DNA from 3 places in the Telluria sp. ZT3P25 genome. Region 1 is predicted to be linked to each of the others. Evidence: predicted binding sites of a transcription regulator. Region 1 holds the regulator's gene; each other region holds the start of a gene.
The links. The regulator HrcA, encoded in region 1, represses chaperone genes, less so after heat shock. The targets are predictions, from matches to a motif close to TTAGCACTCNNNNNNNNNGAGTGCTAA.

Region 1 (3,275 bases):
CGAGGGCGCCGGCCAGGCGGGCGTCGGGTGCGTACTGGATGGCTTCGATCAGCATGCGGCCCATGCGGCCGCTGGCGCCGGCTACGGCGATATTCAACATCGTCATGACAATCCTTACTGCTGGGTTGCCGGGGCGGTCACCGTGATCGGTGCGACCGGACGGCTTTCCGGCTTTTCTTTCTTGCTCGGCACCTTGGCGGGGCCGGCGATACGGTCGATGTAGTCGCGCTCGCTTGGCAGGTTGCCGCCTTCGAAGCGCTCGACCACGTCATCCTTGAAGAACACGGTCACGCGGCTGGTGGTCAGTTCGCCATTGCCACGGGCCAGGTAGAACGGGTAGTCCCAGCGGTCGGCGTGGAAGGCATCGAGCAGCAGAGGCGAACCGAGCAGGAAACGCACCTGATCGCGCGTCTGGCCGGCTTTCAGCTGGTTCAGCATCTCTTGCGAAACGAAGTTGCCTTGCTGGATGTCCGGACGGTAAGGCGAGAAGATCCACAGGAACTTTTGCAGGCGCGAGGCCTGCACGGTCTGCGCGCCGGCATTGGCGATGGCGGCCGATTTGTCGGCGTCGGCCGCGGTGGCTGCCGAGTCCGTTGCCACCGGTGGCGCCGGACGGGTCTGGTTGCGCCAGGATGCGCAGCCGGACAGCGTCAGCGTGCAGACGAGACCTGCCGCCAGCACCGCCTTGGCGGAAAATCGATGGGATACGGCTTGTTTGACGCGCATAGGTAACCTCAAATCGAGCGGGAGCTTTCAAAACGCTATATCATAAAGCACTCCGCCAATATGCGAGTAACAAACATGAGTAACAACCCGACCGACCTGAAGGCAAGCGGCCTGAAGGCCACGCTCCCGCGCCTGAAAATCCTGGAAATCTTCCAGAACAGCGCCGTGCGTCACCTGACTGCCGAAGATGTCTACAAGATTCTGTTGGCTGAAAACATGGACGTCGGCCTGGCTACCGTCTACCGCGTCCTGACGCAATTCGAGCAGGCTGGCCTGCTCAACCGTAACCACTTCGAAACCGGCAAGGCCATCTACGAACTCAATGCCGGCTCGCACCACGATCACCTCGTCTGCGTCACCTGCGGCCGGGTCGAAGAATTCTACGACGACGAAATCGAGCAGCGCCAGAAGATGATCGCCGAAACCCACGGCTACACGATCGTCGACCATGCGCTGGCGATCTACGGCAGTTGTCCGCAGTGCCAGGCGGCGCGCAAGGCAAGCTGAGTCATTTGCAGCCGACAAGGCTGGTCAATAAAAAGGGCGCACCGGATTTACCCGTGCGCCCTTTTTGCGTCTGGCAAAAGTAAAAAACCGTTAAGGCTGACTAAGCGCGTTCGACAGCAGCTTGGCAGTGATGTCGACGATGGGAATCACCCGCTCGTAGGCCATCCGCGTGGGGCCGATGACACCGAGGGTGCCGACGATGCGGCCATCGACGGCGTATGGCGCGGTGACCACACTCATCTCGTCCATCGGCACCAGATTCGATTCGCCGCCAATGAAGATCTGCACGCCACCGGCCTTGCTCGACATGTCGAGCAATTGCATCAGGCCGGTCTTTTGCTCGAACATCTCGAACATCTGGCGCAGCGAACTCATATTGGATGACAGGTCGGTCACCGACAGCAGGTTGCGCTCGCCGGAAATGACCACGTCGTCGCTCTCGGCCATGGCCTCGCTGCCAGCCTCGACGGCGGCATGCATCAGGCGTCCCATGTCGTCGCTCAGCTGGCGCAGCTCGCCACTGAGGCGTTGGCGCACGCCGTCGAACGATTGGCCGGCAAAGTTCTGGTTCAGGTAATTGGCCGACTGCGACAATTGCGCCGGCGTGTAGTCGACATCGGTCAGCAGCAGGCGGTTCTGCACATCACCACGGGGATCGACGATCACGAGCAGGATGCGCTTTTCGGACAGGCGCAAGAATTCGATCTGCTGGAACACCGATTCGCGGCGCGGGCTTTGCACCACACCGGCAAAATGCGACAGCGATGACAGCATCTGGGCCGCGTTGGCGATCAGTTTTTGCGGATGCTGCAGCGGCAGGCGCATGCGTTCGGCGCCAACCGTCGTTTCATCGAGCTGCTTGACGGTCAGCAGGGTATCGACAAACACGCGGTAGCCGCGCGGCGTCGGAATCCGGCCGGCCGAGGTGTGGGGACTGGCGACGAAGCCCATGTCCTCGAGGTCGGCCATGATGTTGCGGATCGTCGCGGGCGACAATTCCAGGCCCGACAGCTTGGACAACGCGCGCGAGCCGACCGGCTGGCCGTCGGCGATATAGCGTTCGACAAGCGCTTTGAGCAGGGTTTGGGCACGGTGATCGAGTTGCATGGTTCCGGGAGAGGTCTTTTTCTGTGGTGCTGGGATGAGAATTAAATTGGGGCGCGGCACGGCAGCGCAAGGGTTGCGGTCCGTCCCAGTGTTATACGCCCATCGGCGCGGATCCGTGTGGCAACTCGTGCGGTGGCTCCTGTGCCGGCTCATGCCCGGCATCCAGCCAGTCGAGCAGCGCATCGATGCTGTCTACCTCGACATCCGGCCGTACCTGATCAGCCAGCTCGTTGATCTTGCCGCTGCGGTTCATCCAGGCAGCGCGCAAGCCTGCCTGCTGGGCGCCCTGGACATCGAGCAGCAGGTCGTCGCCCACATACAGGGTGTCGGCCGGCAGCACACCCAGCGCTGCGCAGCCGGCCAGGAAAATTCCCGGATCCGGCTTGGCGGCGCCAAAGTCGCGCGCCGCCACCGATGCCTGGAACTGGTCCGCCAGGCCGATCATGGCCAGATCGGCCACGCCATTGGTGACTGAGCCCAGCAGCGCGCGCTGCCGGAGCCGCGCGAGACCTGGCGCCACGTCGTCATACAGCGTTACGGCATTGCGGGCGGCGATGAAAAGGACCATGGCCTCCTCCACCCGGGCCACATCCTCCCCGACCTCCTCGAACGCGGCGACCAGGCCGGCGTGGCGCAGCGCGCTCAGGTCGATCCCGTACTCGGGCTGGCGTGCCAGCAATTCCAGGCGTGCCTGGCGCAGACTGTCGATCGTGAACCGGTCGGCCACGCGCGGCGCATGCTGCTGCAGCCACGTATATAGAATGGTTTCGGCAGCCCGGATCACGGGCACGATCGGCCACAGGGTATCGTCGAGGTCGAACAGTATGGCTTTGGGCCAGGGATGGCGGGTCATCGGCTTCCAGGGAACGGGCATGAAAAAACGCTACGCCAGCATAGCGATGCATACGGCCAAAAGCAAACCGCACGGTCTGCAC
Region 2 (3,275 bases), 3.8 Mb from region 1:
CTCGTGGCTGCGCTGTCGACCGTGCGCAAGTCGCCCGGCAGCTTCCTGTTCAACGTGCTCGTCGTCGCGCTCGCGCTGACGCTGCCGTTCGCGGGCCTGACCTTGCTCGATAATGTACGGCCACTGTCCGAGCAGTTATCGGTCGACCCCGAGATCAGCCTGTTCATGCGCGAGAATGTCAGCCGCCCCGATGCGCAGGCATTGCTGCCGCAGATTCGCCAGATCGTTGCGCAGGGCAAGGGCGAGGTTACGTTCGTGCCGCGTGAAGAAGCGCTGGAGTCGCTCAAGGAACGCAGCAGCCTGGGCGGCGTGCTGGAGACACTGGGCGAAAATCCGCTGCCGGACAGTTACGTGATGAAGCTGGACGGCTTTGCCAGCGCCGGTGCTGCCGCGCAGGTCGACGCCATCACCGAGCGCCTGCGCGCCCTGCCGGGCGTCGAGACGGTGCAGGTCGACTCGGCCTGGGTCAAGCGCCTGGCCGCCCTGCTCGGCATCCTGCGCCTGGCCCTCTTGCTGCTGGCCGGCACGCTGGGCATTGTCGTGATCGCGGTGGTGTTCAATACCATCCGCCTGCAGGTGCTGACGCAGAAAGAAGAAATCTCCGTCTCACAATTGCTCGGCGCGACCAATGACTTCATTCACCGCCCGTTCTTTTATACCGGCGCGCTGCTCGGCCTGTGCGCTGGCGGCGTGGCGCTGGGCGTCGTCATGCTGGCGTTGCATCCGCTGAACGGCGCCATCGCCGAGTTTGCGCGGCTGTACGGCTCGCAATTCCAGCTGGCACCACTGGGCGGGCTGGCCATTGCCGGTTTGCTGGCCGTCAGTGCCGGACTGGGCTTGATCGGCGCGCTGCTGTCAGTACGGCGTCACCTGGCGCGGGCACGCTGATGGGCCAGGGAGTGCCGGCAGCGGCACTCCTACAATATTGCTGGATAAAAAAGATGGTCTAAGGGTATTGAAAACACCCGAAGTGGCACCATTTCCAGTGCAGGGCGAGGCGACCGTTGCGCTGCCTCCCTTATTACCTGGCTGTCGGAATGCGCCGCAGTGCGCTGATACTCCTACGGTCACTTCGAACTTCCCTACGCTGTCTTGCGTCGAACTCCTACAGGCCTCCCCAGTTGTACGTGCGCTATTCAACAGAGAGCTTGTCTCGTGCGCCGTAGTCTGAACCTGTACGCGACTTCCACTGTTTATCAGCTCGAATGTAAGCCTGATTTTGAGCTGGATCAAACGAATACCCAAACGCTGTTCTAGAGTGGATTGCTTGCGGAATTAATTCCTATAAGCAATACTTTGGACAGTCTTAAGTTCTGGCCACGTTCTGGCACTCTCTTTGGGAGAGTGCTAATATATGGTCCAAGGCAATCGAATTTCAAGTAAAAGTATCCGTACAAGACGAAGCAACATGCGCTTCGCGATGGCGTCACCGGCATGAGGCCGAGGCCCGTCAGGATGCAGCAAGATTATTAAAAGGGAAATAAACATGTCCGCACAATCCGCATTGGTCCCGACCGGCAATCGTGCTCTGGGACTAGGTTTCACCGGCAATCTCGGCAATATCGATGCGTACATCTCGGCGGTGAACCGCCTGCCGATGTTGACGCACGAAGAAGAGATGTCGCTGGCAAAGCGGCTGCGCGACGATAACGATCTCGACGCAGCGCAAAAAATGGTGTTGTCGCACCTGCGCCTGGTGGTGTCGATCGCGCGTGGCTATCTGGGCTACGGCCTGCCGCACGCCGACCTGATCCAGGAAGGCAATATCGGCCTGATGAAAGCAGTCAAGCGTTTCGACCCGAACCAGGGCGTGCGCCTGGTGTCGTACGCGATGCACTGGATCAAGGCCGAGATGCATGAGTACATTCTCAAGAACTGGCGCCTGGTCAAAGTCGCGACGACGAAGGCGCAGCGCAAGCTGTTCTTCAACCTGCGCAGTAACAAGACCGGTCTGGATGCGATGTCGCCAGGTCAGGTCGACGATCTGGCGAAGCTGCTGGGCGTCAAGCGCGAAGAAGTGATCGAGATGGAAACCCGTCTGTCGGGCCGCGATATCGCGCTCGAGTCGCCAACCGACGACGAAGACGACAAGTTTTCACCGATCGCCTACCTGTCGTCGGAACAGCAAGAGCCGACCAAGGTCATCGAAGCGCAGCAAGTCACGCGCCTGCAGTCTGAAGGCCTGGAATCGGCACTTGGCAAGCTGGACCCGCGTTCGCGCCGCATCATCGAAGCGCGCTGGCTGGCCAACGACGACGGTTCGGGTGCAACGCTGCACACGCTGGCCGAAGAATTCAGCGTGTCGGCTGAGCGAATTCGCCAGATCGAATCGGCTGCACTGAAGAAAATGAAGGGGACGCTGACGGCATTCGTTTAAAGCCGCCCTGCTCTCTGCAAAACCCCGCCTCGGCGGGGTTTTTTTTCGGCTTCGTTCTCTTCAACACCAGCCCTGTGGTTCAGCTGTAGGGTGGACGGGTTCCCGTCCACGCGTTCGAACCCACCGGTTTTTTCCGCGTCAGCGTTGGATCGTCACGCGCCTTGAACGAATGCACAGCGTCGTGGGCCCGGCCCATTAAAGCAGCCGCCAACACGTTTGCCGTCCATTGGCTAGAATGGTTCTTCTGACACGTCAGCTCAAGGAAAAGCCATGCCTGATTCAACGCCGTATGTTCCACCAGCCGTCTGGACCCCGCCCGCCACCCCGGGCGGCGCTTTTGCCAGTATCAATCGCCCGGTCGCCGGATCGACCCACGAGGCGGCACTGCCAGTGGGTGAACACCCACTGCAGCTGTATTCACTGGCCACGCCCAATGGCGTGAAGGTCTCGATCATGCTCGAAGAACTGCTGGCCGCCGGCCATGCGGGTGCCGAGTACGATGCCTGGCTGATCCGCATTAACGAAGGCATGCAGTTCTCGAGCGGCTTCGTCGACGCCAACCCGAACTCGAAGATCCCGGCCCTGGTCGACCGCAGCGGCGCGGAGCCGGTGCGCGTATTCGAATCCGGCGCGATCCTCGTGTATCTGGCCGAAAAATTCGGCGCGTTCCTGCCGAAGGACGGCGTGGCGCGCACCGAGACGATGAACTGGCTGTTCTGGCAGATGGGCTCGGCGCCCTTCATGGGTGGCGGCTTCGGCCACTTCTACGCCTATGCGCCGGAAAAGCTGCAATACCCGATCGACCGCTACGCGATGGAAACCAAGCGCCAGCTCGATGTGCTCGACCGCCATCTGGCCGACAACCGCTACATGGCTGGCGACGACTACACGATCGCCG
Region 3 (3,275 bases), 580 kb from region 1:
CCGGAACCAGGCACGCTCTGGCTTGGCGGTATCGCACTGGCCGCGCTGTTGTGGCTGCGCCGCAAAGGGCCGCGCGCCCGCTGAGGCGCACGAACGCACGAAGCGCAGGCAACAAAAAACCCGCGAGGTGTGAACCTCGCGGGTTTTTTATCGTGGGTGACCTGGGCGAAGCATGCAGCGCGCTTCGCCCGGACCGCCCCGGCAATTACATCATGCCGTCCATACCACCCATACCGCCCATGCCGCCCATACCACCCATGCCGCCGGCTGGCTTGTCTTCCGACAGTTCCGACACCATGCAATCGGTCGTCAGCATCAGGCCGGCGATCGACGCTGCATTCTGCAGTGCCGAACGGGTGACCTTGGCTGGATCCAGCACGCCCATTTCGACCATGTCGCCGTAGGTGCCGTTGGCTGCGTTGTAGCCGTAGTTGCCGGTGCCGGCCAACACTGCTGCAACGACGACCGATGGCTCTTCGCCGGCGTTCTGGACGATCATGCGCAGTGGCTCTTCCATTGCGCGCAGGACGATCTTGATACCAGCGTCCTGGTCAGGGTTGTCGCCCTTGACGGTGATGTTGGCACGAGCGCGCAGCAGGGCCACGCCGCCGCCGGCAACGATGCCTTCTTCCACGGCAGCGCGGGTAGCGTGCAGTGCATCTTCAACGCGTGCTTTCTTTTCTTTCATCTCGACTTCGGTAGCTGCACCGACGCGGATCACGGCAACGCCGCCGGCCAGCTTGGCCACGCGCTCTTGCAGTTTTTCGCGGTCGTAATCCGAGGTCGCTTCTTCGATCTGGGCGCGGATCATCTTGACGCGGCCTTCGATCGATTCAGCCTGGCCGGCGCCGTCGATGATGATGGTGTTTTCCTTGCCGACTTCGATGCGCTTGGCCTGGCCCAGCTCTTCGAGCGTGACCTTTTCGAGCGTCAGGCCGACTTCTTCAGCGATGACCTGGCCGCCGGTCAGGACAGCGATGTCTTCCAGCATGGCCTTGCGACGGTCGCCAAAGCCTGGGGCCTTGACAGCGACGGTCTTCAGGATGCCGCGGATGTTGTTGACGACCAGGGTCGCCAGCGCTTCGCCGTCGATGTCTTCAGCGACGATGACCAGTGGACGGCCAGCTTTCGCGACTTGTTCCAGTACCGGCAGCAGGTCACGGATGTTCGAGATTTTCTTGTCGCACAACAGGACGAATGGGTTTTCGTGCACAGCGACTTGCTTGTCCGGGTTGTTGATGAAGTACGGCGACAGGTAGCCGCGGTCGAACTGCATGCCTTCCACGATGTCCAGCTCGTCGTTCAGCGACTTGCCGTCTTCCACGGTGATGACGCCTTCCTTGCCCACTTTTTCCATCGCTTCAGCGATGCGCTCACCGATCGAGGTTTCCGAGTTGGCCGAAATGGCGCCGACTTGTGCGATCTCTTTGGTGGTGGTGGTTGGCTTGGCGATCTTGCGCAGTTCTTCGACGGTGGCAGCAACTGCCTTGTCGATGCCGCGCTTCAGGTCCATCGGGTTCATGCCGGCGGCAACGAACTTCATGCCTTCGCGAACGATGGCTTGTGCCAGCACGGTCGCGGTGGTGGTGCCGTCACCGGCGTTGTCGCTGGTCTTGGAAGCAACTTCCTTGACCATCTGCGCGCCCATGTTCTGCAGCTTGTCTTTCAGTTCGATTTCTTTGGCGACCGAGACACCATCCTTGGTGACGGTCGGCGCACCGAACGAGCGCTCGAGCACGACGTTACGGCCTTTCGGGCCCAGGGTGACTTTGACTGCATTGGCGAGGATGTTGACGCCTTCGACCATCTTGGCGCGCGCTGCGTCGCCGAATACTACTTCTTTAGCTGCCATTTGTTATTTCTCCGAATGTTCGTGAGTGGGGTCAGAAATTACAGTGCGACGATCGCGAGAATTTCTTCTTCGCGCAGCACCAGCAGTTCCTGGCCATCGATCTTGACGGTCTGAGCGCCATACTTGGAGAACAGCACGCGATCGCCGACTTTCACTTCCAGAGGGCGGAGCTGGCCGTTATCTTGCACTTTACCGTTACCAACGGCGAGAACTTCGCCTTGGTCCGGCTTCTCTGCCGCGGCATCAGGGATGATCAGGCCGGACGCAGTTTTGGTTTCCTGGTCGAGACGCTTCACGATTACGCGATCGTGCAGAGGGCGAAGGTTCATGCAAAACTCCTTAATATTCAATGGTTTAACTGGCGTTTTTGACGCCGCCGCAGCAATTTGATGATGCTGCGCCGGTCTGCAAAGAGTTGTTAGCACTCTCAGCTAACGAGTGCTAATTATAGGGACGATACCCTGTCATTTCAAGGCGCATGATGGCGAAATCATTTTATACATGTGATATAGCGCAATGATGACATTGGCATTCGCACCATGTTTGCAGCGCCTTATCCGCTGTTGACAGCAAGACAGGAGGCCGGCAGCGTACACCGCCAGCCACATCGGCGCCGCACGCCAGTGCGCTACTACTGCCGCACAGCAATTTGAACCGGTTGACGGAAAAAGCAACTCGATCCTATAGTGTCGGATGATTTCCGAATTCCAAGACCTCCCAGAAAAAATCGACCGGCTTGCGCAACTGACCCAGTCGTTGCGCGCCGAGAATTACCTGCTGCGCCAGGCCAATACGCTGCTCAGCGCCGAAAATCTGGCGTTCAAGGAGCGCCTGATCGAAGCGCAGCGTCGCGTCGAAGCGTTGCTTGACGAGCTGCCCAAGCCGCCAGACGCGTCGGACGCTGCAGACGAACCTGCCGCAGACGCGCTTGCCTCAGACGCACCGCGCGATGCCAGTGCGCCGGTCCCGCCGCATCTTGCCCACGCCCATCGTGAGGGGACAGCATGATCTATCTCGACGTACATATCATGGGCCAGTCGTACCGTCTGTCCTGCCGCGACGGCGAACAGCGCACGCTGCGCGAAGCAGTGAGTTATCTCGACAACAAGATGTGCCAGCTGCGCGATTCGGGCAAGGTCAAGGGCACGGACCGCATCGCCGTGATGGCGGCGCTGAGCGTGGCCGCTGAATTCCTGTCGGTGAAATCACCGCAAGGGCCGCTGTCGGACATGTCGATTCTCGAGGTCAAGCAAAAACTCGAGTCGATGCACATGGTGCTGGACCGGGTTTTGGCTGACCAGGAAAATCTGGCCTGAAAGGCCGAATCCGTTTGACAGGGCCGGACAAAGGAGTAAACTCCTTTCTACCCTGCGGTGTTCGAGATTTGCCATATATTCCTTGAACCATTCTTACGCATAGGTCG

Region 2: a site for HrcA is predicted at 1,325-1,351, ahead of rpoH (RNA polymerase sigma factor RpoH). Genes of this name have one in related genera too.
Region 3: a site for HrcA is predicted at 2,271-2,297, ahead of groES (co-chaperone GroES). Genes of this name have one in related genera too.

What each region holds. Positions count from the first base shown of each region.
Region 1 is NZ_JCASIJ010000001.1:4,076,342-4,079,616, forward strand. It holds gene dapB (4-hydroxy-tetrahydrodipicolinate reductase) at 1-106, opposite strand, end outside; gene AC56LY_RS18075 (outer membrane protein assembly factor BamE) at 115-726, opposite strand; gene fur (ferric iron uptake transcriptional regulator) at 802-1,233, shown strand; gene hrcA (heat-inducible transcriptional repressor HrcA) at 1,324-2,340, opposite strand; gene AC56LY_RS18090 (HAD family hydrolase) at 2,432-3,193, opposite strand; gene AC56LY_RS18095 (hypothetical protein) at 3,213-3,275, shown strand, end outside.
Region 2 is NZ_JCASIJ010000001.1:236,167-239,441, reverse strand. It holds gene ftsX (permease-like cell division protein FtsX) at 1-888, shown strand, start outside; gene rpoH (RNA polymerase sigma factor RpoH) at 1,487-2,377, shown strand; gene yghU (glutathione-dependent disulfide-bond oxidoreductase) at 2,648-3,275, shown strand, end outside.
Region 3 is NZ_JCASIJ010000001.1:3,499,976-3,503,250, reverse strand. It holds gene AC56LY_RS15595 (PEP-CTERM sorting domain-containing protein) at 1-84, shown strand, start outside; gene groL (chaperonin GroEL) at 206-1,852, opposite strand; gene groES (co-chaperone GroES) at 1,891-2,181, opposite strand; gene AC56LY_RS15580 (hypothetical protein) at 2,546-2,860, shown strand; gene AC56LY_RS15575 (cell division protein ZapA) at 2,857-3,168, shown strand; RNA gene ssrS (6S RNA) at 3,215-3,275, shown strand, end outside.